3 regions of the Cellulomonas sp. ATA003 genome follow, and region 3 is predicted to be linked to each of the others. Evidence: riboswitches for the same ligand, from Rfam matches in the RefSeq annotation. Region 3 holds a riboswitch; each other region holds the start of a gene.

Region 1 (10,391 bases), 850 kb from region 3:
CGCGGCGCGCACGGACCGGACGAGCTCGGCGACGTCGACGTCGGTCAGCGGCGGGATCGCCTGCGCGATGTCACCGAGCAGCTCGGTCGCGTCGCCCGCCAGCCCGAACGAGACCACCGGGCCGAAGAGCGGGTCCTCGGTGGTCCGCACGACGCACGCGACACCGGCCGGCGCCATCCGCTGCACCTCGAGCGGCGCGTAGTGCGCACCGAGGTGCGCGGCGCGCTCCTGGAGCCCCTGCACACCGACGCGCAGGTCGTCCGGGTGGTCGATGTCCAGCCGCACCCCGCCCAGGTCGGCGCGGTGCCGCAGCCGGGACGCGGTGCTCTTGAGGGCGACCGGCCAGCCGAGCTCCTCCGCGGCCGCCACCGCCTCGTCCGGACCGGTGACCGAGCGTGCGGGCCACAGCTCGATGCCGTAGAGGTCGAGGAGCTCGGCGGCGTCGGTCCGGGACAGCCGCACGGGGCCGTCGCCGCCGGCGCGGTCCAGGTGGGCGCGGATGACCCGTCGCGCCCGGTTGCGGTCGATGCCCACCGGGACCACCGGGTGCCCGTGGTCGCGGCCCCGCCAGGCGGCGTACCCGACCACCGCACCGAGCGCGGCGACCGCGCCCTCGGGGTCGAGTACGCCGGGACGGTCCAGGAGCGACCGGTGCCGTCCGTGGCGGTCAGGGTGTCGGTGACACCGTGCAGACCGAGCACGCACGCCGCCGTCGTCACACCCGACCCGGCCGCGGCCCGGGCCACGGCGCGGGCGAGCCGGGTCGACGCACCGCCGACCGTGGGCACGTGGACGGCGATGACGACGTCGCAGTCCCCGTTCCGGTAGAGCGCGTCGAGCGACGCGTCGAGCTCCTCGTCGGTGGTGTCCGCGCTGAACGTCACGACCTGGCCACGGTTCTCGAGCTTCGCGGCGACGGCCGCCTCGGACGCGATGGCCGCCATCGACGACGACCCGGCGACGATGCCCACCCGCCGACCCCGCGGCACGGGCTGCGAGGCGAAGAGCTGGGCGATGTCGAGCAGCGCGTGGGTGTTGTCGGCGCGCACCACCCCGGACTGGCGGAACACCTCCTCGACGGTCCGCCGCGTGGAGCGCGTCTGCCGCACGGCGTGCCCGGGCGGGACGACCGGGCCGGACTGGCCGGCCGTGACCACGACGACGGGCTTGACCGCCGAGAGACGGCGCGCGATCCGGGAGAACTTGCGCGGGTTGCCGATCGACTCCAGGCACAGCCCCACGACCTCGGTCGCCGGGTCCTCCTCCCAGAACTGCATGAGGTCATTGCCGGAGACGTCGGCGCGGTGCCCCGCGGAGACGAACGAGGAGACCCCCAGGCTGCGGTTCGCGACCGACGCGAGCAGCGGCACCGCCATCGGCGCGGACTGGCAGAACAGGCCCAGCACGCCCGCCCGCGGGAGGTCCTCGGTGAGCGAGGCGTTCATGGGCGGCTCCGCGGCCGCGTCGAAGAACCCGTACGACGCGGGGCCCACGAGCCGCATCCCGGCGGCATGCGCCGCGCGCACGAGCTCGCGCTGCAGCGCCAGACCGGCCTCGCCCGTCTCCGCGAAGCCCGTGGACAGCACGACGACGCTGCGCACCCCGAGCGGCCCGAGGCGGCGCACGACCGACACGACGTCCGCCGGGGAGCGCGACGACGGCGGCCTCGACCGGTCCGGGGACGTCGGCCAGCCGATCCCAGTACTCGACGAGCGTGGCCTCCCCGGTGCGCTGCCCGGTCCGGACCACCAGGCCTGACGGGGCAGACCGGCGTGCCCGGTCGTCTCGGGGAGCCCGACGACGTGCAGCCGCGCGGTGCCGCTCGTGGACAGGTTGGTGAACGCACGCCGCACGAGCAGGTCGAGCGCGGACGACTCGGGGGCGCGCGCGGCGCCGACCAGCAGCACCGTCCGGGCACCGAGCAGCCGCTGCACGCTGCGCGCCTCGGCGCGGTGCTCGCGGTCCGCGGTCACCGCGAGCGACCGGTCGGTGGGGTCGATGTCGAAGACGACCGTGACGACGCCGTCGTCGACGGTCTGGGAGACCTCGTACCCGGCCTCGCGGAACACCGCGATCATCCGCCCGTTCTGCGGCAGCACCTCGGCGGTGAAGCGCCGCACGCCCACCTCGCGCGCGGCGGCGGCGAGGTGCTCGAGGAGCACCGACCCCAGGCCGCGGCCGTGGTGGGCGTCGGCGATGTTGAACGCGACCTCCGCCTCGTCCGCGGTGATCCGGTCGAAGCGGGCCACCCCGATGATCTGCTCGGTGGGGCGCGGGTCGGTGCCGCCGTCGGGCTCGCCGGCCGACTCCTCGTCCGCCTCCACGGCCCGGACGGCGATCAGCGCGACCCGGTCGACGTGGTCGACGGTCGTGAAGCGGGCGAGGTCGCGCTCGGGCAGCCGCTCGAGCGCCGCGAAGAACCGCATGTACGTCGACCGCTCCGACTGCGCGACGTGGAAGGCCTGCAGGGCCGGCGCGTCGGCCGGGGTGATCGGCCGGATGTGCGTCGTCTCGCCGTCCCGCAGGACGACGTCGGCCTCCCAGCCCTCGGGGTACGGGGCGGCGGCTCGCGGGCGCGGGTCGGTCGGTCCAGCCATGTCGCCCAGGCTAGGGGTGCGTCCCGCGCGCCGGGTGCCGGACAGGCCGGTGCGCACGGGACAATGGACCGTCGTCCCGCGGTGCGGGCCCCGCCCCGCCGCACCCGTCCCCCGTCGCGCCGCCCGGCGCGCACCCGCGACCACCGAGGAGCCGCATCACCCATGGCGCGCCGCACCGCCACCCCGCCCCGGCCGACGAGGACTTCACCGAGCACGTCGTCGACATCGACGTCTCGGAGGAGATGCGCGGGTCGTTCCTCGAGTACGCGTACTCGGTCATCTACACCCGCGCCCTGCCCGACGCCCGCGACGGGCTCAAGCCCGTGCAGCGCCGCATCGTCTACGGCATGGCGGACATGGGTCTGCGTCCCGACCGCGCGCACGTGAAGTCCGCGCGCGTCGTCGGCGAGGTCATGGGCAAGCTGCACCCGCACGGGGACGCGTCGATCTACGACGCGCTCGTGCGGCTCGCGCAGCCGTGGGCGCTGCGGGTGCCGCTGGTGGACGGCCACGGCAACTTCGGCTCGCTCGACGACGGCCCGGCGGCGGCCCGCTACACCGAGGCGCGGATGGCCCCGGCGGCGCTAGCGCTGACCGCCGGGCTCGACGAGGACGTCGTCGACTTCGTCCCGAACTACGACAACCGGCTCACCCAGCCCGCGGTTCTGCCCGCCGCGTTCCCGAACCTGCTGGTCAACGGCGCGTCCGGCATCGCGGTCGGCATGGCGACGAACATGGCCCCGCACAACCTCGTCGAGGTGGTCGCGGCGGCGCGCCACCTGGTCGCGCACCCGGACGCCACGCTCGAGGACCTCATGCGCCTCGTCCCCGGCCCGGACCTGCCGACCGGCGGCAAGATCGTCGGGCTCGACGGCGTCCGTGACGCGTACCGCACCGGTCGTGGGGCGTTCCGCACCCGGGCGACGACCCGGATCGAGAGCGTCACGCCCAAGCGCAAGGGCATCGTCGTCAGCGAGCTGCCCTACATGGTCGGCCCGGAGAAGGTGATCGAGAAGATCAAGGAGGGAGTGCAGGCCAAGAAGCTCGCCGGGATCAGCGACGTCATCGACCTCACCGACCGCTCGAACGGGCTGCGGCTGGTCATCGAGATCAAGACGGGGTTCAACCCCGAGGCCGTGCTGGAGCAGCTGTACCGCTACACGCCGCTCGAGGAGTCCTTCAACATCAACAACGTCGCCCTGGTCGACGGCCAGCCGCGCACGCTCGGTCTCGTCGAGCTGCTGCGCGTGTGGGTGGACCACCGCCTCGACGTCGTGCGCCGCCGGAGCACCTTCCGCCTCGGCCGACGCCGCGACCGGCTGCACCTGGTCGAGGGCCTGCTCCTCGCGATCGCGGACATCGACGAGGTCATCCAGGTGATCCGCACCTCCGACGACCCCGACACCGCCCGGACCCGGCTGCGTGAGGTCTTCGACCTGTCCGAGACGCAGGCCGAGTACATCCTCGAGCTGCGCCTGCGGCGCCTGACGAAGTTCTCCCGGATCGAGCTGGAGAAGGAGAGCGCCGAGCTCGCCGAGGAGATCGCGGCGCTGCAGGCCCTGCTCGACGACGAGGCGCTGCTGCGTGGCGCCGTGTCCGACGAGATGGCCGAGGTCGCCCGAGCGCACGGGACCCCCGCCGGACGATCCTGCTCGACTCCGCCGGCGGTGGGCCGGTCGCGACCGGCCGCAGCGCGACCCCGCTTGAGATCGAGGACACCCCGTGCTGGGTGCTGCTCTCGGCGACCGGGCTGCTCGCCCGCACGACCGACGACGCCCGCCCGTCCCGCGAGGGCAGCCGGCACCGCCACGACGTCCTGCGCGCGACGGTCCCCGCCACCACCCGGGGCGAGGTCGCCGCGGTGACGTCGCGCGGCCGGCTCGTCCGGGTCCCGGTGCTCGACCTGCCGTCGCTGCCCGCGACCGACGCCGCGCCGAGCCTGTCCGGCGGCGTGCCGGTCGGCGAGCTCGTCGCGCTGGAGCCGGGCGAGACCCTCGTGTCGCTCACCTCCCTCGACCCGGCCGCACCGACCCTCGCGCTCGGGACCGCGGCGGGGGTCGTCAAGCGCGTCGCCCCGGGGGACGTCCCGGCCAATCGCGACGCGTGGGAGGTCATCGCGCTGCGGGACGGCGACCGCGTCGTGGGCGCCGCCCCGGCGTCCGACGGCGACGAGCTCGTGCTCATCAGCTCCGACGCGTCGCTGCTGCACTTCGCGGCGTCCGCGGTCCGTCCGCAGGGCCGGTCCGCCGGGGGCATGGCCGGGATGAAGCTCACCCCGGGCCAGCAGGTCGTCTACTTCGGGGCGGTGTCCCCCGCGACCGCCGAGGACGACGACGCCGGGCTCGCCGTGGTCACGATCGCCGGGTCCTCGTCGGCGCTCCCAGGGACCGAGGTGGGCAGCGCGAAGACGACGCCGTTCGCCGTCTACCCCGGCAAGGGCCGGGCCACCGGCGGCGTGCGTGCGCACCGGTTCCTCAAGGGCGAGGACTCCCTCGTCCTGGCATGGGTCGGGCCCACACCGCCGCGCGCGACCGGCTCGGCCGGGCAGCCGGTCGACCTGCCGCCGGTGGACCCCCGCCGGGACGGCTCCGGCGTCGTCCTGCCCGCGCCGGTGCACGCGGTCGGGTAGGGACCGGTCGCCCGCGCGCGACGGCCGACCGCCCGTGGGCGCGTCGGCCGTCGCGCCGGGAGCGGGTCAGAGCTCGACGGTGTACATCACCGAGCCGTGCCGCACCTCGTACCCGAGCCGCTCGTAGAGGCCGTGCGCGCCCGAGGGGTTCTCGGTGTCGACGTCGAGCTCGGCGTACTCGATGCCGTCGGCGCGGAACGCGGCCATCGAGGCCGCGAGCAGCGCGGGCGCGAGGCGACGGCCGCGGTACGCGCGCCGGACCCCGAGGATCTCGGTGTACCCGCTCGTGTACCCCACCACGGACCAGTCCTGCTCGTAGCGGCCGCTCATGGCGTACGCGGCGACCACCGGGGCGCCGTCGACCGGCTCGGCGGTGTCGTCGACGACCGCGAAGCTCCACGCGGGCGCGAACTTCGCCCGGCCCGTCGTCCAGCTCTCCGGGGTGGCCGGCTCGCTGCCCCAGTGGTCGCGGAAGGCGTCGTTGTGCGCGACGCGGACGGCGTCGTCGAGCTCGGGCGACCACGGCGCGACCCGTAGGCCGGCGTCCAGCTCGACGACCGGTGGCGGGGTGGACAGGTCGCGGCGCATCGTGCGGTACCAGCGGCGCGGCTCGAGACCCGCCGCTGCGAGCAGCCGGCGGTGGGCGTCCGCGTCCTCGTCGGCGTAGGCGGCCAGCCGCGCCGGGAGGTCCTTGCCGGACTCGGCCAGCTTCTGCCGACCGCGGCCGAGCTGCCAGGCGAGCAGCGCGCGCCCCACCCCGCGCCCACGCCACCCCGGGTGCACCCCGCCGTCCAGGAAGCGCGCACCGTCGTGGTGTCGCCCGGGCGCACCTCGACCGTCCCGTAGGCCCGCAGGACGCCGTCGGCGTCGCGGCCACCGAGGGAGTCGCGGGCCATGTCCTTCCAGTCGCCGTCCCACTTCTCGCCGACCTCGTCGGGGTCCGTCCGGTACGGCGGCTGGTCGGCCTCCTCCATCGCGGCGATCAGGGCGTGCAGGTCCCCGGCGTCGGAGCGCTCGAGCGGCCGCCACCGCAGGCCCAGGTCGTCCGGCGGCTCGGTGAGGCTCGCCGGCGGCTGGGCACGCTCGGCGATCGGGCGCAGCACCGGGGCAGGCGGGGACTGGGTCGCAGTGTCGGTCATGCCCGGCACGCTATCGACCGTCCCCGCCGGGCCGCGAACCGAATTCCCGTCGCGGTCCCGGCGCCCCGGCGTGCTCAGACGTCGATGCGGCTCGAGTCCACCTGGTGCGCACCCGCGACGATGAAGTCCTTGCGCGGTGCGACGTCGGTCCCCATGAGCAGCTCGAAGACCTTCTCGGCGGCCTCGGCATGCTCCATGCGCACCCGCCGCAGCGTGCGGTGACGCGGGTCCATGGTCGTCTCCGCGAGCTGGTCGGCGTCCATCTCCCCCAGGCCCTTGTAGCGCTGGATGTCCTCCTTGTAGCGCCGGCCGGACCGCTCGAGCTTCTTCAACGTCGCGGTGAGCTCGGCCTCGGAGTACGTGTAGATGTACTCGTTCTTGCGCGACCCCGCGCCGATGACCTCGACCCGGTGCAGCGGGGGCACCGCGGCGTACACCCGCCCGGCGTCGACGAGCGGACGCATGTACCGGAAGAACAGCGTGAGCAGCAGCGTGCGGATGTGGGCGCCGTCGACGTCGGCGTCCGTCATCAGCACGATCTTCCCGTAGCGCGCGGCCTCGAGCTCGAACGACCGCCCCGACCCTGCGCCGATCACCTGGATGATCGCGGCGCACTCGGCGTTCTTCAGCATGTCCGTGATGGACGCCTTCTGGACGTTGAGGATCTTGCCGCGGATCGGCAGCAGCGCCTGGAAGTCCGAGCTGCGGGCCAGCTTGGCGGTCCCGAGCGCGCTGTCGCCCTCGACGATGAACAGCTCGCTGCGGCTGACGTCGGCGCTGCGGCAGTCCGCGAGCTTGGCGGGCAGGGACGACGACTCGAGCGCGTTCTTGCGCCGGGAGATCTCCTTCTGCTTGCGGGCGCTCATCCGCGCCCGCATCTCGGCGACCACCTTGTCCAGCAGCAGGCTCGCCTGCGCCTTCTCGTCCCGCTTGGTGGAGGTGAGCAGCCCCCCGAGCTCGGTGTCGACGACCTTGGCCACGATGCCCCGCACGGGCGCGGTCCCGAGGACCTCCTTGGTCTGGCCCTCGAACTGCGGCTCGGCGAGCCGGACGGTCAGCACGGCGGTCAGCCCGGCCAGGACGTCGTCCTTCTCGATGCGCTCGTTGTCCTTCGTGGACACCTTGAGCCGGCGCGCGTTCGCGTCGACCGCCTTGCGCACGGTGCGCAGCAGCCCGGCCTCGAAGCCCGCCAGGTGGGCCCCACCCTTCGGCGTCGCGATGACGTTGACGAACGTGCGCAGCTCGGTCTCGTACCCGGTGCCCCACCGCAGTGCGATGTCGACCTCGCACTCGCGGGTGACCTCGCGCGGGGTGAGGTGCCCGCGCTCGTCCAGCACGGGGACCGTCTCGGTGAACGAGCCCGTCCCGGTCAGCTTCCAGGTGTCGGTCACCGGTGCGTCCGGGGCGAGGAACTCCACGAAGTCGCGGGTCCCGCCGTGGTGGACGAAGGACTCCTCGTGCGGGCCGTCCGCACCGGGGGTGCCCGGCAGGCGGCGCTCGTCGCGCACGGTGATCGCCAACCCGGGGACGAGGAACGTCGTCTGGCGGGCGCGGGTGACGAGCTCGTCGTAGGAGAACACCGCGGTCTTGGGGAAGACCTGCCGGTCGGCCCAGTAGCGCACCCGGGTGCCGGTGCGCGCCTTGGGCACCTTGCCCACGACGGCGAGCTCGGAGTTGTCCACGAACGGCGTGAACGGGGCGTCGGGCCGGGGGCCGGCGACGCCGTCGTCGAACACCCCGGGCTCCCCGCGGTGGAAGGTCATCCGGTGCGTCCTGCCGCCACGGTCGACCTCGACGTCGAGACGGGCGGAGAGCGCGTTGACGACGCTCGAGCCCACGCCGTGCAGACCGCCGGAGGCGGCGTAGGAGCCGCCGCCGAACTTGCCGCCGGCGTGGAGCTTGGTGAACACGACCTCGACGCCGCTGAGGCCGGTCTTGGGCTCCGCGTCGACCGGGATCCCGCGGCCGTCGTCGCGGACCTCGACGGACTGGTCCTCGTGCAGGATCACGTCGATGATCGAGCAGTGCCCGGCGAGCGCCTCGTCGACGGAGTTGTCGATGATCTCCCACAGGCAGTGCATGAGCCCGCGGGAGTCGGTCGAGCCGATGTACATCCCGGGACGCTTGCGCACCGCCTCCAGGCCCTCGAGGACGGAGAGGTGCCGGGCGGTGTAGCTGGACTCAGCGGAGGCGGTCGACACGAGGCCCCAGCCTAATCGCTGGCGTCACCGCACCGTGGCGGGGCGGGCGCGGCGCGCCGGTCCGGGCGGTGGCGCCGGTCCGGCACAGGACCGGTCGGGTGGACCGGGCTTCGCGGTGAGCGAATACGGGGGTCCTGACGGCATGCTCACGGGCAGCGGGTGGTTACATGTTCTTGTGACTGCAACGACGACGACCGAACCCCTGACCGCGGCAGACCGTTGCGACCGCTGCAACGCCCAGGCCTATGTCCGCGTGGTGATGCCGAGCGGCGAGCTGCTGTTCTGCGCCCACCACGCCCGAGAGCACGCCCCGAAGTTCACGGCCCTGGCCACCCACGTCCAGGACGAGACCGACCGGCTCCTCGCGGAGCACGGCGCCGGCGCCGGGGCGGTCCGCTGACGCGGACCGGTAGCGGACGGGTCGACGACCCGCACCAGCCAGCACGACATGAGGGCCCGACCGGATGGTCGGGCCCTCATGTCGTTGTCGGGCCGACGTGTCGTGCGGCCCTCGTGTCGTGCAGGTCGGTCAGCGCAGGGGGACGGTGAGCGCCGGACCGGTCTCAGCGCACCTGTGCCGGCACGAAGCCGAGCAGGCCGCCCGACGCCGACGCGAACGTCTGCCGGCTGAGGAGCCGCTCGAGCGCGGAACCGGCCTCCGGTCGCTGCGGACCGGTCGGCGACATCGTCAGGTGCGCACCGCGCTCGCCTGCGGGGACGTCGCCCCGGGCCGCGTCGGTCCGCGGGAGGATGGGGTCGGACATGGGGTCTGCTCCTGTCGTTCGGTGGCCCGGCTGACCGTAGGGGTCCCGTGGCTTTGCGTCCCCGCCTCTCGACGGGTTTGCCCTTCTCGCTGACACCGCAGAACGTATCGCACGAATCGGGCATGTCCACCCCGTGCGGGGCCATTTCACCCGCTCGCCGAGGCGGGTCCGCGCCTCGGCGGGACCGTGCCGCCGGTCGCGCCCGTCGCGCCCGGTCACGGGCGCGACGGGCACGGGCGCACGGGCGCGCGGGCGCACGGGGGCCGCACGGCCGCACGGGGTATCCTCACGGCGGATTTCACCCGCGCGAACGGGTGCTGACATCCCCCGTTCACACCGGCGCGTGATAATGGCCATCGTGCCCGTCAGCCGACGCCGGCCGGAGAGGACTTCATCGTGGCGACGTACCTGTGCCTGGACGGACCGCTCGAGGGGCGCGCCCTGCGCTGGCGCCGACTCCCCCGGCGGGGCCGTCCGGTGACGGTGGCTCTGGTCGACGTCGGGCACGGCGTGCTCGAGGTCGAGTACCGCGTGCAGCGCCCGGCCGGCCGCTCGCGCCCCGGCGACCTCCGGTTCGTCCGCGCGCGCGACGCCTGGCACACCCCGCGGTGGCGCGCACGCACGCGGCGCCGTCTCGCGCTCTGACCGACGACCCCGGCCGGCCGCCCGTCCCGTGCGCGGGTGTCCCCGCCACGCCCGCACCGGCCCTCCCCGGCCCGGTACGCCACGAGACGACCGTGGGCCGCGCACCGGCCTCGGCTGAGGCGGTACGCGGCCCACGGCGACGTCGGCGTCCGGCGTCAGTCCAGGTAGTCCCGCAGGACCTGCGAGCGGCTCGGGTGCCGCAGCTTCGACATGGTCTTGGACTCGATCTGACGGATCCGCTCGCGCGTGACCCCGTAGACCTTCCCGATCTCGTCCAGGGTCTTCGGCTGGCCGTCCGTGAGGCCGAAGCGCATCGAGACGACGCCGGCCTCGCGCTCGGACAGCGTGTCGAGCACCTGGTGCAGCTGCTCCTGCAGGAGCGTGAAGCTCACGGCGTCGGCCGGGACGACGGCCTC
Region 2 (10,391 bases), 470 kb from region 3:
ATCACTCGCGCGGTTCCTGCCGGCGTGGCGCAGGTCGAAGCGGCCAGGGCGACGGGTGCGCAGATCGGCTTTCTTTCGGACACGCCGTTGCCCCGAGCTTTCGTCGGAGAACTGCTCACGACGAGCGGCGCTATGCGCGATGGCGATCTGCTGTGGGTCTCCAACGAGCTCGGCGCGGGCAAGGATCGCGGTACCGCGTTCTTCGAGGTCGCAAAGTCGCTGCCCGAAAGGCCGCGGAAGTGGGAGCACTACGGGGACAACCCGCGGGGTGACGTACGGATGGCTCGTCTTTCGGGCGTCGCGGGGCAATGGGTGAGCCGGGGTCGGCTGAACCGGTACGAGAAGCTGCTGGAGGGTGCCGCGCAGTCCACAGGAGGATTCTCATCACTCCTCGCAGGTGCGTCGCGTCGAACCCGCCTGGTTCTAGAGGTCGAGCGTCCGGACATCGACGGCGACCGGGCGACCGTGATCGCTGGGGTCGCGGCTCCTACCCTCGTCGGCTACGTCCTGTGGTGCCTGCGTCGAGCGCAGCGTGCCGGTTGCTCCCGGGTCTACTTCGTAGCCCGCGACGGCGAGGTCATGCTGCAGATTGCGCGGCGGTTGATCCGGGGCCTGGGCCTTGAGATGGACCTGCGGTACCTCGAGGGATCGCGACGGGCCTGGCTGTTGCCATCGATGGGTGACGTCGATGCCGGGCGTCTTGCGGCCGTCCTCGGGCGCGAGGAGAAGGTCACAGTCCGCAAGTGCCTCGAGTGGGTCGATCTGCTTCCCGAGGACGTCGGGCAGGTGCTCTCCGAAGCGGGTTTACCTGCGTCGGTGTGGGACGCGCGGCTGGACCCTCCCGGCGTCTCGCGCATGGTCGATCTGATGACCGGCGCATTGAGCGAGCGAGTTGCGGAGCGTTCCCGCGCTCGGACGGCGGCAACGCAGGACTACCTCCGTCAGGAGGGTTTGCTCGAAGAGACGCCATTCGCCGTCGTCGACATCGGGTGGCAGGGCACGGTGGGCCGTCTACTCACTGCCGTGCTCGAGCGATGCGGTGGTCAGCCTCCAGCGGTCGAGTGCTACTTCGGTCTGACGAAGCCCCAGCACGATGCCGAGGGGCGTGACCCGCGTGGCTACATGTACGACGAGTGGCGTGGCACCGGCGCCGGCACGCGGTTCGTTGACGACTGGGTGGCGTTGGAGATGTTTGCGGCACCTACGCACGGCCGTGTGGGCGGCTACGAGCGTGATGGCAACGTCGTTCGGCCGATCCGCGGCGACGCCGGACCGGCTCATGCTCTCGAATGGGGGCTGGAGGCTGTGCGGCACGGTATCGACGTGTTCTGCGACGAGCTTGCGCCCACTTTGGGGCTGCTCGACCCGTACGTGGATGTGCGAGCGGCGACCTGGTCTGCGCTTCGGACGTTCTGGCTTCTTCCAACGGCCGCCGAGGTGCGGGCATGGGGCGACTTCCCCTTCGAGGAGGACGACGAGCTGCACTACGCGATCGCAGAGGGCCTCTCTGGTCGGGAAGTGTTGGCGAGCTTGCGAGCCCGGAGTCCACGGCTGCGACGGCGCGGTACATGGCCCGCTGGCGTCCGTGCACGCGCCTCACGACCCGTCCGAGCCATGGATCGTGGGGCGAAGTCGATCGGCGAGCTGGCGGGCAAGGCGGCACGGGTGCAGATGTTCGCCATGGGCCGACGTCGAGTCGCCCGGCGGGGCCGTGACGCGTGAGCGGCGGGCGAAGCCGGCGCTGTGCCAGGGCGTGTCACGGTTAGACCGCCTCGGCGGTCGTAAGCCTCAGCGGGCGGTGCGGTAGGCGCGCACAGCGAGCATCTGTCGCACGAGTCGGCAGGCGATTTCCTGGACGCGGTTCGCATTGAGCAGTCCCGCGGCGCGATACGCGACCCCGAGAGGCGCCGTGGTGAGAGCTTGCGGGAAGCGGGCGGCCACAGCTGCCAGCCGAACGAGCGGCGCGGGACCGGCGACCAAGGCGAGTACGTGGCGCGGGATCAGCTCGGGTTGGTCGGACCAGCGATGTTCCAGAGCTGCCGTCGACCGCCCACGTGCGAGCGACTCACGGACGAATGCGTGCCATCCCCGGCGGTGAAGATGGCTGCTCACCACTGTGCGATCGAAGCGAGCAGTTGCACCCAGCTGGGCGAGCCGGAGGCCGAGGTCGAGGTCTTCGCTGTAGTCGAGGCGGATCGAGGGACGTAGCGTCTCAGCTTCCCGGTACAGGGCGGCGTTGATGCTCGCCGCCCCGCCCCACAAGCCCGCAGGCAGTGTGCTCGGATCAGATTCCCATCGGCGGGTCGCCCCGTCGTACTCCCGGGCGTACAAGCGGCTGGGTGCGTCGTCCCGGCCCCACGCGGGAGGCTGCGCGACGGGCATATACCCAAGCAGCACCCCCGCTGTGTCCCGGCGTGAAAGCGCCGGTGAGCGTCGACGACGCCCGGTCCTGGCATGACATCGTCGTCGGCCATGAGGACGACGTCGCCGGTCACGGCCTTGAGGCCTTCGATCCGGGCTAGCGCGAGTCCCGAGTTCGTCGCGAGCTCGAGCACCGTCAGCTCTGAGACACCCAACGCCTCCAGCTGGGCGCGGGCGCCGGGGTGGGGGCCGTCCAGCACGACGACGACCTGGTCGGCGGACTGCGCCACGTAGGCCTCGATGAGCGATGGCAGGCGCTCGTGCCGACGGTACGAGGGGATGACGACCGAGATCAGAGGGCCGCTCACTTGTAGCCCGGAGACGTGTACTTCGTTCCCGCCACGTCAGACGGCACAACGTCTCCAGAAGCGGGCTTGCCGGACTGGACACCGTCCCATGTGCCGCGCAAGAACTGGCTGCGCGCGACGTTGCCCTGGGACGTCGATGCCCAGACGTTCTGTGTCGTCAGTGGCCACGTACCGCTCCGCCAGGCGAGGTACTTGCTTCCGGCCTGGCCGACAAGGTTGACGTTCCGCAAGTCCATCAGGTCGGGCAGCGGCCCGTACTGCTGGGGGGTGAGGAAGAAGCCCTGGTATGTGGTGTAGCCGGTCAGGCCGTCGACGCGCAGGACCTTGGGGCCGGCCCAGGTCTGGAGTACGTCGGCGTGGAAGCCGCTGCCGGAGCCGTGGACGGTGTCGACGCGGATGTTCTGGAGCTGGACGGTGGCGCCGTTGCGCTGGTCGAGGTTGATGCCTTCGGCCAGCGCGGCACCGGTGATCTTGAGGCCTTCGACGTGGATCGTGCCGGACTGCCCCTTGAGGTACAGGCCGCGGACGTCGTTGCCGTGGGTGCTGTTCTTGCTGATCTTGATCTCGCCGCCGATCAGGACGACGTTGCGGCCGCCGCCGATGATCAGACCGCCCTTGGCTTCGAGCGGGGTGCTGGGCATCTTGACGATGTAGTCCTGGCCGGCCTTGAGGATCAGGTCGCGGTTGGTGTTCGAGACGGTGATCGTTGTCGGGTTGGTGAGCTTCGGCGGGGCCCACGTCAGCGTGCGTGACGAGCTCGACACGGCCGGTGTGGGGGTGGGGGCCGGGGCCGGCTTGGGTGCCGGGGTCGCGGTGCCGGACGTGACGGTGGCGGTGCGGCAGGCGAAGGTGCGGTCCGCCCCAGGGCCGACGTTGACCACGGTGACGCAAACCTCGTGGCTGCCCTTGGGTAGCGGCACCACCGTCTTGTAGCCGGTGCGCGGGCCGAGATCGGGGTAGGCGCGGGGGACATCCGCGCGGGCGACGTCGGTGGTCAGGGTGCGGGTGCTGCCGGCGACGGCGACCTTGACGGTCACCGGCTTGGTCGTGTTGCGGTCAGCGGCCCAGCCGAAGACCTCGAGCCCACCGGTGACCGGAGTGACCCGGTCGAGATTGCCGACCGGCGACCCCGCCGGCGCGGCCTGCGCGGGTGCAGTCGCGGTAACGAGAAGTGCACCGGCCACAGCGGCGACGGCTAGGCGGCGGGCTAGCCCGGGCAGCGCAGTCGGTCGGCCGCTACGGGCATGACTCGAGCGTCTGGGGTGCACGTGGTTCTCCGTGTCGTTCGGTGGCCTGCTGCGAACGCACGGCCCGTGGCGTCACGTCCCTGTCGTGCAGGTCCGCGTGTCCTGTGGACTCGTGACACCGTAGGGGCACAGCCTGCGGCCCAGCAAGCGAAGTGACATACCTCACCTAGTGAACTCGCGCAAGGGCTGAATGGGTAAGCCGCGGGTGATTTGTGCTCGAGGTCGACGGTACGGGAGAACGATGAGCCGGAGGGAGAAGGGGCAGTAGTGCACCGCCGCCTCCTCCCTCGTGACCGCACCCAGCCGGCGGGCCCTATGCGACACCTGGCCGAAGATCAGCCGGTGTACCCCGGCGATGCGTAGCGCGTGCCAGCCATGCTGGACGGCACGATGTCGCCACTCGTCGGCACTCCCGACTGAGCGTTGGCCCAATCGCCGCGCAGGAATTGCGTACGCGGAACGCTGATCTGGGAAGTCGATGCCCAGACGTTCTGCAGCTTCAACGGCCAGGCACCGCCGTCACGCCAGGCGAGGTACTTGCTTCCGGCCTGGCCGACAAGGTTGACGTTCCGCAAGTCCATCAGGTCGGGCAGCGGCCCGTACTGCTGGGGGGTGAGGAAGAAGCCCTGGTATGTGGTGTAGCCGGTCAGGCCGTCGACGCGCAGGACCTTGGGGCCGGCCCAGGTCTGGAGTACGTCGGCGTGGAAGCCGCTGCCGGAGCCGTGGACGGTGTCGACGCGGATGTTCTGGAGCTGGACGGTGGCGCCGTTGCGCTGGTCGAGGTTGATGCCTTCGGCCAGCGCGGCACCGGTGATCTTGAGGCCTTCGACGTGGATCGTGCCGGACTGCCCCTTGAGGTACAGGCCGCGGACGTCGTTGCCGTGGGTGCTGTTCTTGCTGATCTTGATCTCGCCGCCGATCAGGACGACGTTGCGGCCGCCGCCGATGATCAGACCGCCCTTGGCTTCGAGCGGGGTGCTGGGCATCTTGACGATGTAGTCCTGGCCGGCCTTGAGGATCAGGTCGCGGTTGGTGTTCGAGACGGTGATCGTTGTCGGGTTGGTGAGCTTCGGCGGGGCCCACGTCAGCGTGCGTGACGAGCTCGACACGGCCGGTGTGGGGGTGGGGGCCGGGGCCGGCTTGGGTGCCGGGGTCGCGGTGCCGGACGTGACGGTGGCGGTGCGGCAGGCGAAGGTGCGGTCCGCCCCAGGGCCGACGTTGACCACGGTGACGCAAACCTCGTGGCTGCCCTTGGGTAGCGGCACCACCGTCTTGTAGCCGGTGCGCGGGCCGAGATCGGGGTAGGCGCGGGGGACATCCGCGCGGGCGACGTCGGTGGTCAGGGTGCGGGTGCTGCCGGCGACGGCGACCTTGACGGTCACCGGCTTGGTCGTGTTGCGGTCAGCGGCCCAGCCGAAGACCTCGAGCCCACCGGTGACCGGAGTGACCCGGTCGAGATTGCCGACCGGCGACCCCGCCGGCGCGGCCTGCGCGGCCGTTGCTCCTCCAATGAATGAGCCGGTGACGGCGAGCGTGGCGACGGCAGCAGCAACGCGACGCGCGAGCGGCGTGCGGAGGTTCGACGCCCTGGGGGCATGGTGAGTTCGGTGCACAGTGTTCTCCAGTGTCGTTCGGTGGCCCGGCTGACCCCGCGGGTCCCATGGCTTTGCGTCCCCGCCTCGCGACGGGTCTGCCCCTTCGTGGACACAGAGCCCATCGGCCTGCATCGGGTGAACTTGAGTGGCGAACGGGTGATCCGTCGGCCGGGCTGCTTGCGCGGACGACCGGACTGCCCTATTCGTCGGCCGGCCGCTACCCGCGCCGGACGGCGCTCAGCACCACCTCGGCCACCCGCTCGGGCACCTGCTCGGGCACCCAGTGGCCGATGTCGACGCCGACGGAGCGGAACGGGCCCCGCACGTAGCGACCGGTCGCCCGGACGGCGGTGGGGGAGAAGAACGGGTCCCGCCGTCCGTGCACGAGCGTCGTGGGGACCCGGATGACGCCCGCGGAGAACCCGCGGCCCAGCGGGATGGCCCGGTACCAGGCCAGGGCGGCGGTGAGGGCGCCCGGCTCGAGCATGCGACGCGTGTAGTGGTCGGCTCGCGACTCCTCGAGCCCGGACGTCACGAGCGCACGCCGTAGCCGGGCACCGTCGTCGGCGAGCAGGAGGCGCTCCGGCAGCCGCGGGAGCTGGAAGCCGGCCATGTACCAGGAGCGGAGCGCCTGGGTGCTGCGCGTCAGGCTGTGGACCGCGGCGGCCGGGTGCGGGGTCGACAGCGCCGTGAGCGACGCCGTCCGGTCCGCGCGGCGGCCGGCGAAGGCCCACGCGACCGCGCCTCCCCAGTCGTGCCCGACGACGTGCGCCCGCTCGACCCCGGCGGCGTCCAGCAGCGCGACGACGTCGTCGACCGTCTCGCGCAGCGTGTACGGCGAGCGCCCCGCGGGCCGGGCGCCGGGAGAGTAGCCCCGCTGGTCCGGGGCGAGCACCCGCAGGCCCTCGGCGGTGAGCAGGGGCGTCAGCGCGTCGTAGGCGCCGGCGTCCTGGGGGAAGCCGTGCAGGCAGACGACGACGGGCCCGTCGGCGGGGCCCGAGTCGCGGACGTCGAAGGTCAGACCGGAGCGGCGGAAGGTGTCCACGACGCCATCGTGGGCCGTCAGCCGCCGGAGAGCACGTCCGCGAGGTCGAACCGCACCGGCACGTCGAGCTGGGCGTAGGTGCAGCTCTCCGGGTCGCGGTCCGGGCGCCACCGCACGAACTGGGCGGTGTGGCGGAAGCGAGCGCCCTCCATGTGGTCGTACTTGACCTCGACCACGCGTTCGGGACGCAGCGGCGTGAAGCTCAGGTCCTTGCCGCTGTTCCACCGGCTGGTCTCGGCCTCGCGCGGGGTGCGGGTGCCGCTCGCCTGCGCGGCCGCGGTCCACGGGTGGTCGGCCGCGTCGGTCACCCAGGGCTGCAGCTCGGCGAACAGCTCGGCGCGGCGAGCCATGGTGAAGGCGCTGGTGACGCCGACCGAGGCGAGCGTGCCGTCGTCGTCGTACAGGCCGAGGAGCAGCGAGCCGACGGCGTCGTCGGCGGACTTGTGGGTCCGGTAGCCGGCGACCACGCAGTCCACCGTGCGCTCGTGCTTGATCTTCGTCATCACGCGCTTGTCGGGCTGGTAGGTGAGGTCCCCCCGCTTGGCGACCACGCCGTCCAGGCCCGCACCCTCGAACACCTCGAACCACCGCTGGGCGACCTCGAGGTCGTCGGTGGCGGGCGTGAGGTAGACACCGGGTCCCCCGCCGGGGACGTGCTGCTCGAGGAGCGCGCGCCGCTCGGTGTACGGGCGGGCCGTGAGGTCCTCGTCGCCCAGCGCGAGCAGGTCGAACACGACGAGGACGGCCGGCGTCTCCAGGGCGAGGAGCTGCACCCGGGACTTCGCCGGGTGTATCCGCTGCAGCAGCGCCTCGAAGTCCAGGCCGGTCGCCGCGGTGTTGGCCACGACCACCTCGCCGTCGACGACGCACCGCTCCGGCAGCTGCGCCAGCGCGGCGTCGACGACCTCGGGGAAGTAGCGCGTGATCGGCTTGGTGTTGCGGCTGCCGATCTCCACCTCGTCGCCGTCCCGGAAGACGATGGCGCGGAACCCGTCCCACTTGGGCTCGTAGACCTGGCCGGGCGGGATGGCCCCGACCGACTTGGCGAGCATCGGCGCGACGGGGGGCATCACTGGCAGGTCCATGGCGCCCAGTGTGATCGTCAGGGCGTGCAGCAGCCACCCTGTCCCGGGTGGGGATAGGGCGGCGGCTCAGCCGCGTCGACCGGACCGTAGCCGCGCCGCGCGCCCTCCACGGTCGTGCGCCACCTGTGTCAGGACGCCCATCGTCTCCTGCGCGGTGCGGCTGTCGTCGAGATGGGCGCGAGCCCACACCTGACCCTCGAGCATCGCGGCCCGCAGCCGTCCTGGGGCCCGCAGGTGCGCCGCGACAGCGTCCGCCAGCGCGTCAACGTCGTCCACCGGCACGAGGTCCCCGTACCGCCCCCGTCCAGAAGGTGCCGCGGACCGGACACGCAGTCGGCCGCGATGGTGGGCGCCCCGACCACCATGGCCTCGGCCAGCGTGAGGGTGACCCCTCCCACCGGCTCGGGAGGCAATACAGGTCGGCTGCCGCCATCACGGCGACCGGGTTGTCGACGAACCCGGGCAGGTGCACGCTGCCGGCCACGCCGAGGTCGGCCGCGAGGGCTTCTAGTGCAGCACGCTCCTCTCCTTCACCCAGGATAACGAGGCGGTGCGGAAGGCCGGCGGCGAGCACCCGGGCATGGGCCTCGACGAGGACGTCGAAGCCCTTCTGCTGCGTGAGGCGACCCACGGCGACGACCAGGGGACCCTCGCCCGCAGCGAGTGCCGGGACGCCGGCGCGGGCGGCCGTGGTCACGGCGTCAACGTCGATCCCGTTCAGCGCCACCGAGACCCGGTCCGCGCGGACCCCGAGGTACTCGACCGACGGGACAAGGCCCGGCGAGACGCAGACGACCTGGTCGGCGGACGTAATTGACCACCGCAGCAACCCGTGCAGCCGTCGGCTCTCGTACTGCTCCATGGCGGCACCGGGGTCGGACTGGACGAGCACGACGAACGGTCGCCGCACTATCCGGGTGGCGATCCGCGCGAGCAGCAGGCCGAAGCCGATTTCCCGTCCCGCGATGACCACGTCGGCCCGTCGCGCGTGCCCCAGCATGCGGACGAAGCCCAAGACCAGCGCCCACCGCAGGCGCAGCTCACGCGTCGCCGTCGGGTAGACCGGCCGCACGCCGACGGGCGGGGTCACACCTGCACCGGCCGGCCGCTGGAGGAGGTAAAGCACCACGCGTGCCGACGTCTGCTGCCACCGGGCGACCAGCCGGACAAAGACCCGGGTCGCCCCGTCCTCGTAGAGGCGGCGGTCGACGGCCAGGACCCTGACGCTCTGCGTCGCGTCCTCGGCTCGTACGGGGCGCACGCCGTCTGCAGTGCTCACGAGGCGACCACGCGGGTACGCCGCGCCAGGATGTCGCGCCCCATGCGGACGGCCTCGAGCACTACGGAGCGTGCCACGACCAGGGCCGTGAGCGTGTAGACGACACCACCGAGCCCGAGCGCGAGTGCGACGTACGCCACGCCGTCGAGCTCGAGCAGCGCCTGGGCGCCGACGACGGCTCCGGCGGCCACACCGCCGGCGAGGAACACGCAGGCCGTCCCAGTGGCTGCGCGGAGGGGACGCCCAGTAGGTGACGCACGACGAGCATGCGCACCGGGACGCTCAGCGCCACAGTGGCGCCGATGGCTGCGGCCAGGACCTCCAGGTCACTATGGAAGACGAACACGACACCGAGGTGTACCACGACGAAGATGAGGACGACCTTCAGCTCGGCACCCGGGTGCCCGGTCGCGAGGAGGACGGACCGGTCGAAGTCCGTGACCGCCTGCAGGAGAGCAGACAGGGCGAGCACGGAGGCGACGGTCGTGGTCGGCGCCCACTGGTCACCGAACACCGCCGGCACCACGTCCTCGCTCACCAGGGCGAGTGCCACGAGCGACGGCACGAGCACGAGCGCGCTGAGGGCGCGCGCGGTCGCGAGTGCTCGGCCGAGCCGCTCGGGCGCCTCCTGCAGCCGCGCAAACACTGGGTGCGCCACGGAGCCAACGACGGACGAGATCACATCGACGACGACGTTCACCAGCCGGCCGGCGACCGTCCAGTAGCCGACGGCGACCGCGTTGACGAGCGCTCCGATGATGAACACCTCGCCCTGCGTGCGAGCTTGGGGCGCAAGCAGCACGAGCAGCGACTTGCTGCCGTACGCGACCATCGGACGGATCTCACTCCGGTCGAACGTCAAACGTGGCCTGAAGTCGCTGGCCCACCACAGAGCCGCGAACGACACCACCCCACGGACGAGTGTCTGGCCGACCAGCGCCCACACCCCCGCACCTGCCAGCGCCAGCCCGATGGCGGCGGCAACGGACAGGAGGGCTGCGAGGATCTGCCGCAGAGCCAACTCTTTGAATCGTAGATCGCGAGCTAGAAGGACTGCAGGCACGGTGGAGACGCCAGCGATCAAAAGGGCCACGGCGAGCGCTGGCAGCACCTCGCGGAGCTGAGGAGTATCGAGCCAGCCGCTGGCGGGGCCGGCGAGGGCCGCGACGACGAGCGCGAGCATGAGCGCGAGCGCCGACGTCAGGTAGAACGCCGTGTTCGTGACCGCGGGGGTCAGCCGCTGCTTCTGCAGCAGGTACGACGCAAAGCCGCCGTCTGCGACCGTGGTGAGGAAGCTGATGAAAGTCGTAGCGAGCGCCACGACGCCGAACTGCAGTGGCGTGAGCAGGTTGCCGAGGATGATGAAGCCCACGAGCGTGCTCAGGCGCACCGACCACTTCTCGAGCGTGGT
Region 3 (10,391 bases):
TGAGGTCCTGCCTCTGTCCGAGCGCCCGGCGCCGCGGGTCAGCACCGGGGTCGGTCCCCAGCGCACGTTCGGGGAGCGGCTGAGGGAGGACGGTGCCGGTGACACCGCGGCTTGGTACGCCGTCGAGGTCCCGGCGCGACTCCTCACTGCCTGGCGCCGCAAACGCGGCCGTTCGACACCGTGGGCGCGCGACACGACCACGCGACGGTAGGTCGCTGCGGTCATCGGCCGACGAGCAGGATCCGTATCCCCGCCATCGTGCCGCGGACGACCGGGACGACCGTGGTGAGCGGACGACGCAGCACAGCACGCCTCCCGTCGCGCAGGAGGACGCGGCGGGCGTAGGACGGGGTGGACCGCAACCACCCTCGCGCGTCTCGACGATCCACGTTGCGGCGAGCGAAGAGCAGACGGTTGCGGCAGTTGTAGTAGAGGTACAAGGGCGACTTGACCTGCCCCTGCGTGCCGCCGACCTGGTGCACGGCGTCGAGGTCGGCGCGGACCACGAGGCCTCCACCCAGCAGCTGGCACCGGTGGCTCAGCTCGATGTCCTCCCAGTACATGAAGTACTCCTCCGCCAAGCCGCCGAGGACCTGCCACAGGTCGACGGACAGCGCCAGACACGCCCCGCTCAGCCACGGCTGGTGGGTGGGGTCCAGCGGGCCACGGGTGCGAGTGGTCCCGCGCGCAAGGTCGAGGGTCCCCCGAGCGAAGCCCTCGGTGCCGTCGGCATGCCGGATACGCGGTGTCACCAGCGCATCGCGGACCACTTCGACGTGGCTCAGCAGGGCGCGGACCGTGGTCGGAGCGATCGTCACGTCCGGGTTGAGGAGCAGCAGGCTCTCGCAGCCGTGGTCGATCGCGTGTCGGGCGCCAGCGTTCATCCCGGCGGCGAAGCCGAGATTTGCCTGCGTCACCAGGTCCCAACCGTGCTGCGCAGCAAGGGCGGTGATCGACCGGCGTTCGGCGTGGGTGCTGAAATTGTCCACGACCACCACCCGGACGTCGCCACCCGCGTCTGCCATACCCGGCAGGTTCGTGCGGAGCAGCTGCGACGAAGCGTAGTTGACGACGACGACAGCGCCGCGGTCGGTCGTGGCGCTGTGCGACGCGGCGGGGAAACCCGTCCCGGCTCAGGCACGACGCGGCCGTCGGAGAGCTGCGCGACCGGCGTGGAGCAGCGTGCCCAGGTCGCGGCGCACCGGGGGCAGGAGGAGCAGCAGCGACGTCGCGGCCATCCCGGCGCAGACGCCGACGGCGAGCTGGAGCCAGCTGCCGTGGTCGGCCAGCGCATAGGTCGCTGCGGCGGTGGTCGCACCGGTCACGGCGCCCACGGCGAGGCATCGCCCCGCGCCGCGGTACAGGTCGGCAATCGGCAGGGTGGTGACCCGACCCAGCCACCACAGCGAAAGAGGCCAGGCGAGCATCGGGGCGAGCGCGTATCCGGCGGCGACCCCGAGCACGCCCCAGTTGCTCCCGATGAGCACGCAGGTGATCCGGATGGCGGCCGAGAGGAACGAGTAGTGGAGCAGCGGCCGCGTGAGCCCCCGGGAGAGGTACACCCAGTACCCCACGTAGGCCAGTGTCTGGAAGATGCCCGCAAGGGCGAGGAATCGCAGGATCGGTGCGACCGCCGACCACTCCCTACCTAGGAGGACGTCGACCAGCGGGTACGACACCCCGATGACGATCGCGAGCCCCACGGTCACCGGGTACGCCAGCACCAGCTGGCCGGTGCGCACGATCCCGTTGAACGACGGCGTCTCACCGGCTCGTGACAGCACCGGCAGGGCCACGGTCGTGCTAGGCGCCCGGACCTGGTTCAGCGGGTTCATCAGGAGTTGGAAGGCCCGGTTGTACAGGCCGAGCGGAGCCGCGCCGAAGCGGCTGCCGATGACGAGTGCGTCGACGTTGTTGGCCACGTACCCGACGAGCTGGGACCCCAGGAGGTTGCCGCCGAAGGTGTACAGGTGCCGCATCGGGACGTCGCGCGCGTACCGCAGCGGCATCCAGCGGCCGGCGATGACGACGGCGACCAGAGCGCAGGCGGCCTGCACGAGCTGTTGGGTCACGAGAGCCCAGTAGCCCGCCCCCAGGGATGCGAGGACGACCGCCGTGGCGAGGGCGAAGGCGGTGGCCAGGACGTCGATGCGCGCGACGACCCGGAACCGCATGGAACGGATGAGGTCGGCCCGGAACTGCGTCATCATGCCGTTGAGCACGAAGGTGAGGGACAGCAGCTGGGTGATCCTGACGAGCTCGGGCTCGTCGTAGAAGGCGGCGATCACACCGGAGAGCGCGAACCCCACGACAGCCAGTGCCGTCCCGATCGCGGTATTGGTCCAGAAGAGGTTCGACCGCTGCGAGCGGGACAGGTCCTTGCTCTGGATGGCTGCCGAGCTGAGTCCCGAGTCGCGCAGCGTCTCACCGATGCCGATCACGGCCAGGACCATCGCGATGAGGCCGTACTCACGCGGGCTCAGCAGGCGGGAGAGCACGATGACGCTCCCCATCTGCAGGGACATGCGTACGAGCAGCCCGGTGCCCGTGGACAGTGCCCCGCGGGCGGCCCGGCCTCCGAGCTCGCTCACCGCCGGGTCGCTCACGGGCGAGGTGTCCGGCGAGCGCGGACCCGCCGGAACGTGCCGCGGGCCGTGCGGAGGGACTCGCGGGCATGGTGGGCACCGAGCGGGAGCAGCCCGAACCGCGAGTAGCGCGGGATGCGCGCACCCGCCGCTCGGGCGCCCGTCAGCCGACCGAGGAGGGTCCGACGCCGTCTGCGCTGCGACGGCTGCACGGCGACCACGTCGTCGGCGGTGATGGGACGTACCGTCAGGACGCCTGCGGCGACGGCCCGCTGAACCACGTCGAGTCCCCGCTCGGTCCGCGCGACGAGAGCGCTGAAGCCGTCCGACTCGGTGAACAGGGGGTACCCGCGCTCGTCGCTGCGCCAGAAGTCGCCCGCGGTCAGGTCGCTGCTCTCGCCCAACCCGTCCGGGCAGATCTTGCAGCGCCACTGGACGGTCGGTCCGAGCGCCGCGCCCCAGGACTCGTCGTACGACGTGTCGGCCTGGCGCCCCTGCTCGGTGCGGGCGGTGAACCGCCCGGGCCACCCCCGTCCGCGGTACCAGAGGTCGCTGAGGGGCTCCGCCGCCGGGACGCCGAGCTCGGTCAGCAGGTCCTGCGTCGCGTGCTGCGACGGTGTGCCTGCGCAGAAGAACGACATGAGCAGCGGGGCGGTCGTGCCGTCGTGGTCCGCCAGGGCACGCAGCGCCGAGATCTCGCACGGCTTGCCCACCGTGGCGCCCGCCGGGTCAGAGGAGCCCTCCTGCGCGCAGACCGCCACGGGGGCGTAGCGCGATCCCGCGGAGCCGAGAGCCTCGGCGCGGCTGACGATGCGCACCGGCACGGTGCGTCGGGGCTCGTCCTGGGCGCGGGCTGCGCCCACGACCTGCGCGACCTCGCCGCTCTCCACCAGCCACGCGCTCAGCGCCGTTAGCACGCCGCCGCTACTGCCTCGCCTGCGGATCTCGGGGTCGGTCGCCGATGCCTCCCAGGCGCCCGCCACAGGTCCGAGCACGGGGTGGTACGGGATGCCGTCGTGGTGCTGTCCCCGCACCGTCATCCCGGGGCAGGCGGTCGCGAAGCGGCGTGCCGCACCGGCGGGTGCGGTGCCCGGCCGCTCGCGCACCGGGCGCATGAAGCCGTCCGCGGAGAGGCGCATCTCCAGACCGCGGTCGATCAGCGCGCAGGTCCCGCAGCCGCTGCAGTTGCCGGTGTCCACCACCCGCGCGACGAGGGTGTCGAGCGACTGCTCGGCCATCACAGCGCGCCGAGCGCCGCAACAGCCGGCTCGAGCAGCTCGTCCGCGCGGCCGACGACGTCGGCGACGTCCTGGCCGAGGTCGGCCGAGGCGAGCCGGAGGGCCGCACCCACCGGGTCGTCGGCGTGCCGCAGGTCGATGGTGTGGCGCCACCCCAGGTCCCGCAGCAGCGGGTCGAACTTGCGCGAGTACGCGAGCGGGATCGCCGGCGTCCCTGTCGACAGGGCGTTCAGGCAGGCGTGCATGCGCGATCCGATGACCAGTGCGGCTGAGCCGGTGACGTCACGGACGTCGTCGAGGGACGTCGGTATCACGACGTCCACCGACGGCGAGTCGAGCACCTGCGCGGCCTCGCGGACGGCAGGCACGTCGTTGTCGGCCACCGGCGAGTCCAGGACGTGGGCCAGAAGCGTGAGGTGCCGGCCGGACTCGAGCAGTCCGGCAGCGAGGTCGAGCACCGTGCGGCGGTACCGCGTGTGGTCGACGTGCGGGTTGGGCGACCACAGCAGGCCGGAGACGTTGAGGACCACGTCGCGGTGACGGGTGAGCGACGGCCGGGGAGCGCGAAGGCGACGTCCGTCGTCAGCACGTCGACGGGGTGCCCGAGACCGTCCGCGTAAGCGGCGCTGATCGAGTCGCGAGCCATGACGTGCGTCGCGCGCCGCATCGACCAGCGGGCCCATGCCCGTCCGCGACGCGTCGAGAAGGGCCCGATCGTCTGCGGGCCGAGGACCAGCGGCGTGCCCGCCTCGACGACGAGCTCGGCCAGCAGGCTCAGGTTCGTCAGTCGTCGCTGGCCGTAGATGTCGGTGAAGCTGTCACCGGCCCGCGTGTCGATCGCCAGGTCGAAGTCCGCGAGCCACCCCATCAGCGGCTCGCGCGGGTCGATCCGGGATCGGACCAGCCGGCGCCAGTCACCGACCGGCGTGGGGCTCGTCTTGCTCCCGTAGTGCAGGTGGACGATCTCGCTGCCGGGGTGTGCGCGTTCGACGAGTGCGGAGGTCCCCTGGGCGAGAGCCCGCACTCCGAGGTTGGACGAGTGATCGTCCGCCCACAGGATCAGTACTCGCACGCGGGGCTCCAAGGGGTAGGGCGCGCCGGCGGTCGGCGACGCGTCGCAGTCAGAGGGATCGAGTCAGTGTAAGGCGTGACCCAGACGCAGCCGGGGGCGCGGCAGCTTTTCGACCCGCCGTCACCCGTTCGCTCGCCAGGCGTCTGCCCGCTGCATTCTCCTCTCGCTCGGACGCGGAAAAGTCGTGCGGTGGCACGACATCGGCCGCGCCCACCGAGGGCGCGGCCGATGTCACGGGTGGGTCAGCGCTTGATCATCTTGATCGGGCGGGCGTCGGTGTAGAGGTTGCGGGCGAAGGCGATGGGTGAGGTGGCCGGGTAGAGGATGGCGCAGTTGAACTTGGTGGTGGTGCCGAAGGTGTTGTCGGTGATGGCGATGCCCTGGAGGGGGCCGCGGGTCTTCTCGGCGATGTTGAGGGTGCAGCCGCCGTTGTCTGCCCAGTTCTTGGTGTAGGCGAGGTTGGCGACGGGGGCGCGGTCCTGGGTGATCTGCAGGGCGGCGTTGGTGGCGTCGGTCATGGTGTTGCCGGTGAGGGTGATGTTGCGGCCGCCCTGGACCTGGACGTTGTCGTCGTGGCTGCCGTTGGGGTGCTGGGGGTCGTTGGTGAAGTGGAGGTTGTCGTGGAGCCAGGAGGACTCGACGGTGACGTTGTCTCCGGTGATGTGGATCTGGTCGATGACGTTGTGGATGTTGGAGCGCTTGACGGTGAAGTTCGCGCCGATGATGCCGTTGATGTGGGGGAGGGTGCGTAGCGAGGAGCTCGCTGTCCTGGAGGGTGAAGCGGTAGGCGCCGTGGTTGTTCATGACGAGGGCGGTGTTCGCGGTGACGGGTCGGCCGCGGATGATGGAGCGCTTGATGGTGACGTCGGGGGCCTTGATGGTGACCAGGCCACGGATGTCCATGGCGTCGATGACGGCGCCGGGGGTGGTGATGACGAGGTCGCCGTTGTGGATGGTCAGGGGGTGCCGGCGGGGACACCGGTGTTCGCCGGGCCGGGCTTGACCGCGCCGGGGAGCGAGACGACCGGCTCAGGAGCCCGGACGGTCACGGTCGACGAGGTGCTCTTCTGAGCACCCTTGTCGTCGTACACCGTGAGCTTCACGGTGTACGACCCCGCGGTGGAGTAGGTGTGGTTGGCCGTCGGGCCGCTGCCCGTGGTGCCGTCGCCGAAGCTCCACGCGTGGGAGACCACGCGGCCGTCGGCGTCGGTCGAGGTGCTCCCGTCGAGCACGGCGACCAGGCCGTCCGTCTTCGAGCTCAGGCGTGCGACCGGGGCCTCGTTCGGCTTGGTGACCGTCACGCTCGAGGTCTTGGTGCTGCGTGCACCCGCGTTGTCGGTCACGGCGAGGGTGACGGTGTAGGTGCCCGCGGAGGTGTACGTGTGTGTCGCCGTCGGCCCGGACGCCGTCGCGCCATCGCCGAAGCTCCACGCGTGGGAGGCGATGGAGCCGTCGACGTCCACGGAGGCTGAACCGTCGACGGCGGCGGTGAGATCGGCGACTGTGATGGCGACCGAAGGCGCGGGGGCAGCGTTCTGGACGGCCGGACGCGCGGCGACACGAGCGAAGCTGGCGGTCACGGGAGCGTTCGATGCGGACCCCGAGACGTACGTCGAGGTCGCGATGCCGCCGGGCTTCTGGAGGTTCGGGGTGGAGTCGGTGGCCGACACCTGCCACGCGGACGGCTCGGTCGTCCCGCGCTTCCATGCCTTCGCCCGCACGGTGGTCGGGGAGGTGCCCGTGACCTGGAGGCGGATGGACAGCTCGGTGCCCGCGGCGTAGGTGACCCCGGGGAGCGTCACGGCCTTGAGTGCGGTTTCGCCGCGCCCGGCGATCAGGGTGACCGACCCCGAGGGCTGCACCTTCAACCGTGCGCGGTAGTCCCCGGCCGATCCCACCCGGCGTCCCAGCACGGACACGTAGGTGCCACCGCCGGTGGCCTTCTTGTCCAGTGCGACATCCAGGGTCAGGTCGGTGTCGGTCGAGCTGTAGCCGTTGAGGTGTGCCCACCCCGTCTGGCCGGCCTTCCCGATCCGCTGGCGTCCGACGCCGGTCGACACGGAGTGGACCACGGAACCAGCGGTGGTCGTCCACGTGCCGCCTCGCTCGGCTGACCCCCAACCACGGGTGACCGACCGCGCGAAGCCGTCGGCCACCGGCGTGGTCGCCGCGGTAGTGGTGGCCGTCGTGGTGCTCGCCGCGAAGGCAGCGGATGCCGAGGCCGGAACCATGCCGGCACACACCACAGCGCCGGCGAGGACCGCAGTCACGAGCATGCCGCGGCGCCGGCGTCGTCCGGCGCTGTGCGGGGCGGTTGGGCTGTCGAACCTGTCGATGGGCAGCGATGAGCGCATGTCGATCTCCGTCATTCGGTGGCCTGGCGAACCGCGTGGGTTCCATGGCTTTGCGTCCCTGCCTCGCGACAGGTTTGCCTTTTTCGTGGACGCCACCTCATCGGCGGTGTGCTCGCGGTTCAAGAAATCTGCGCTGTGCTCCGTGTCACACGCGACCGATCGAGCGAAACCCTCAGTCAGCTGGGTCGAGGGGCGATCTGGGTGACATGGCGGACCAACGAGCCGCCGGCCATCCCTCGGACCATAGGGTTGACCGATCACGGGCGCCTGCCGCCCATGTCGATGTGACGGGGGACAGCGTGGACGAGAGCAGGAGCGCCGGATCGGCCATGCGCATCGCGATGGTCGGTACCCGCGGCGTGCCCGCCCGCTACGGAGGCTTCGAGACCTGCGTCGAGGAGGTCGGATCTCGCTTGGCCGAGCGTGGACACCACGTCGTCGTCTACTGCCGCGGCGGGGCCGGCGAGCTGAGCGAGCAGGAGTACCGCGGCATGTCGCTGGTCCACCTGCCTGCGATGCGCCGACGCTCACTCGAGACGTTGAGCCACACGGGCCTCTCTGTGGCTCATCTGGCGCGTCATCGCACCGACGCGGCGCTCGTGTTCAACTCCGCCAACGCCCCGTGGCTCCCGGTGCTCCTCGCTGCCCGGATCCCGGTGGCGACGCACGTGGACGGTCTGGAGTGGAAGCGGGCGAAATGGAGCGGAGCGGGTCAGCGCTACTACCGCCTCGCGGAGTCGTTGTCGGTGCGGTGGTCTGACGCGCTGATCGCGGACGCCGTCGGAATCCAGGACTACTACCGCACGGAGTTCGACGCCTCGACCGTGCTGCTGCGCTACGGGGCGCCCGTCGTCGACCACGGTCGGTCGGAGCGGCTGGACGAGCTGGGGCTCGAGCCGAACGGCTACCACCTCGCGGTCGCCCGATTCGAGCCGGAGAACCACGTCCGGGAGATCGTGGACGGGTACGTCCGGAGCCGCGCTGAGCTCCCGCTCGTCGTCGTCGGATCGGCGCCTTACTCGGACGAGTACACGCGGACGGTGCACGAGCTCGCCGACGGCCGAGTTCGGTTCCTGGGCGGGGTGTGGGACCAGGAGCTGCTCGACCAGCTCTACGCGGGGTCGCGGACCTACCTGCACGGGCACTCGGTGGGGGGACCAACCCGTCTCTGCTGAGGGCCATTGGGGCCGGTGCCGCAGTCGTCGCCTTTGACGTCGGGTTCAACCGCGAGGTGCTGGGCGAGCACGGGCGCTACTTCGGTCAGGCGTCTGACCTGCCCGCCCATCTCCAGGACGCGGAGTCCGACCCGGGCGGTGCAGGTGCTCGCGGAGAGGTGCTCCGGGAGCGGGCCCTGGAGTACGACTGGGACGACGTGGCGGACGGGTACGAGCGGCTGTGCCGAGCGCTGGTCGACGGCACTGCTTCGCACCCCGGCAGTCATCGCCGTCGGCGCGGAGGGGCGGCACCGACCGTCCGGGGCCGGGTGGCGACCACGTCCCCACCCAGCGGTTCGCGGCGGAGATCGGGGTGCAGCTGTGACGAGTACAGCCGGTCCGGACACCCCGGAGACCTACCTCTGCACCGTTCGTCGCCTGGCGGCGGCGCAGAAGCCGGCCGCGAGGAGTGCTCCTGCGTACTCGCGGTACGTGAACCGTCGCATCGGGCGCTATCTCGCGGCGTGGGCATTCCGCGCGGGACTGTCGCCGAACGCAGTGACGGGGATCAGCGCGCTGTTCACGTTCACCGGGGTGGCTCTCCTCATGGCGGTACCGCCGTCGTCGTGGAGCGGGGTGACCATCGCGCTCCTGCTGCTGGTGGGATACGCGTTCGACTCCGCCGACGGTCAGGTGTCGCGCCTGCGCGGTGGCGGCACGCCGGCAGGTGAATGGCTCGACCACATGGTGGATGCGGCGAAGGTGTCAGCGATGCCGCTCGCGGTGCTCGTCGGGTTCGCCCGGTTCGACGCCGCTCCCGAGGGCTGGCTGCTGGTGCCGCTCTCCTTCTCCGTCGTCTCCGCCGTGCTGTTCTTCGGGATGATCCTCACCGAGCAGTTGCGGCGACAGCACGGACAGCAGTCACTCGCCGTGGACGCGCCCGGCCGGCCGTCGTGGCTGCGTGCGCTCCTCGTCGCCCCGATGGACTACGGATTGCTGTGCCTGTCGTTTGTGCTCCTCGGCGCGACCGACGTCTTCATGGTCGTCTACACGGTCCTGTTCGCCGCGACCACCGCCTTCACGGTGCTGGCGAGCGTCAAGTGGTTCCGCGAGATGCGGTCGTTCACCGTCAGGGCGGCCCCCGCGGCCTCCGTGCCCTCCGGGGGCGACGCGGGGCGTCGACGATGAGGCCGCGGCGGCGGCTCCGGCAGGCGAGCGCCACGGCGCCGACCCGCGCAGCCGGGCGGACGGTCCTCATGGCGCACCCGAGCGCGGACCTCTACGGGTCGGATCGCGTTCTCCTCGAGAGCGCCAGCGGACTCGTGGCAGCCGGCTGGGACGTGGTCGTCGCGATCCCGACCGCCGGGCCCCTGGTCGAGCAGCTCGAGGCGCGAGGCGCTCGCGTGGTGCTCTGTGCGAGCCCGGTACTGCGCAAGTCCCTGCTCAGCCCGCGAGGTCTGGGCTCGCTGGTGCGGCAGACGGCACGCGGGCTCCGTGAGGGCAACCGCTTGATCACCCGTCTGCGGCCGCGCGTCGTCTACGTCAACACCGTGACGATCCCGCTGTGGCCGGTGATCGCGCGGTTGCGGCGCGTGCCTCTGCTGTCGCACGTGCACGAGGCCGAGGCATCGGCACCCGGGTGGTTGAGGACGGTCCTCGCGCTCCCCGCGCTGCTGGCGGACGTCGTGATCGCGAACAGCGACTTCAGCATCGGAGTCCTCGCGCGCTCCTTCCCCCGGCTGGGGCGTCGCGCGCAGTTGATCCTCAACGGCGTGCCCGGCCCGGCCGACCGGACGATGGCGCGCGAGACCGTGGACGACGGCCTCCGTGTCCTCTACGTGGGCCGGCTCTCGCCGCGCAAGGGCGTCGACGTCGCCGTCTCAGCGCTGGGACACCTGGACGAGCAGGGCGTCACGGCGTCCCTCGACCTTCTCGGTGCTCCCTTCCCCGGCTACGAGTGGTACCAGGCCGAGCTGGAGGACCAGGTC

The links. Region 3 has a riboswitch for cyclic di-GMP ahead of REH70_RS15615 (PKD domain-containing protein). Riboswitches for the same ligand answer to the same signal wherever they lie in the genome.
Region 1: linked by a shared signal. The riboswitch ahead of REH70_RS11365 (hypothetical protein) and the one ahead of REH70_RS15615 (PKD domain-containing protein) in region 3 are both predicted to bind cyclic di-GMP.
Region 2: linked by a shared signal. The riboswitch ahead of REH70_RS17890 (hypothetical protein) and the one ahead of REH70_RS15615 (PKD domain-containing protein) in region 3 are both predicted to bind cyclic di-GMP.

Annotation. Positions count from the first base shown of each region.
Region 1 is NZ_CP133990.1:2,281,228-2,291,618, forward strand. Features, by position in the region: gene REH70_RS11335 (acetate--CoA ligase family protein) at 1-705, opposite strand, end outside; partial or broken gene REH70_RS11340 (GNAT family N-acetyltransferase) at 1,062-2,597, opposite strand; partial or broken gene REH70_RS11345 (DNA topoisomerase (ATP-hydrolyzing) subunit A) at 2,760-5,226, shown strand; gene REH70_RS11350 (GNAT family N-acetyltransferase) at 5,293-6,009, opposite strand; gene REH70_RS11355 (DNA topoisomerase IV subunit B) at 6,440-8,566, opposite strand; gene REH70_RS11360 (hypothetical protein) at 8,709-8,966, shown strand; gene REH70_RS11365 (hypothetical protein) at 9,130-9,330, opposite strand; cyclic di-GMP riboswitch class I at 9,348-9,422, opposite strand; gene REH70_RS11370 (hypothetical protein) at 9,727-9,975, shown strand; gene REH70_RS11375 (RNA polymerase sigma factor) at 10,131-10,391, opposite strand, start outside.
Region 2 is NZ_CP133990.1:3,605,785-3,616,175, reverse strand. Features, by position in the region: gene REH70_RS17905 (hypothetical protein) at 1-1,722, shown strand, start outside; gene REH70_RS17900 (hypothetical protein) at 1,789-2,331, opposite strand; partial or broken gene REH70_RS20930 (glycosyltransferase family 2 protein) at 2,427-2,729, opposite strand; gene REH70_RS17895 (hypothetical protein) at 2,726-3,913, opposite strand; gene REH70_RS17890 (hypothetical protein) at 4,312-5,358, opposite strand; cyclic di-GMP riboswitch class I at 5,607-5,681, opposite strand; gene REH70_RS17885 (alpha/beta fold hydrolase) at 5,789-6,616, opposite strand; gene REH70_RS17880 (ATP-dependent DNA ligase) at 6,634-7,701, opposite strand; gene REH70_RS17875 (hypothetical protein) at 7,768-7,977, opposite strand; gene REH70_RS17870 (glycosyltransferase) at 7,964-8,980, opposite strand; gene REH70_RS17865 (lipopolysaccharide biosynthesis protein) at 9,042-10,391, opposite strand, start outside.
Region 3 is NZ_CP133990.1:3,132,342-3,142,732, reverse strand. Features, by position in the region: gene REH70_RS15655 (glycosyltransferase) at 1-211, shown strand, start outside; partial or broken gene REH70_RS15650 (glycosyltransferase family 2 protein) at 222-1,070, opposite strand; gene REH70_RS15645 (lipopolysaccharide biosynthesis protein) at 1,134-2,606, opposite strand; gene REH70_RS15640 (Coenzyme F420 hydrogenase/dehydrogenase, beta subunit C-terminal domain) at 2,603-3,823, opposite strand; gene REH70_RS15635 (polysaccharide pyruvyl transferase family protein) at 3,823-4,281, opposite strand; partial or broken gene REH70_RS15630 (polysaccharide pyruvyl transferase family protein) at 4,386-4,691, opposite strand; gene REH70_RS15625 (hypothetical protein) at 5,138-5,413, opposite strand; gene REH70_RS15620 (hypothetical protein) at 5,468-5,647, shown strand; gene REH70_RS15615 (PKD domain-containing protein) at 5,852-6,955, opposite strand; cyclic di-GMP riboswitch class I at 7,264-7,338, opposite strand; partial or broken gene REH70_RS15610 (DUF1972 domain-containing protein) at 7,579-8,726, shown strand; gene REH70_RS15605 (CDP-alcohol phosphatidyltransferase family protein) at 8,785-9,591, shown strand; gene REH70_RS15600 (glycosyltransferase) at 9,660-10,391, shown strand, end outside.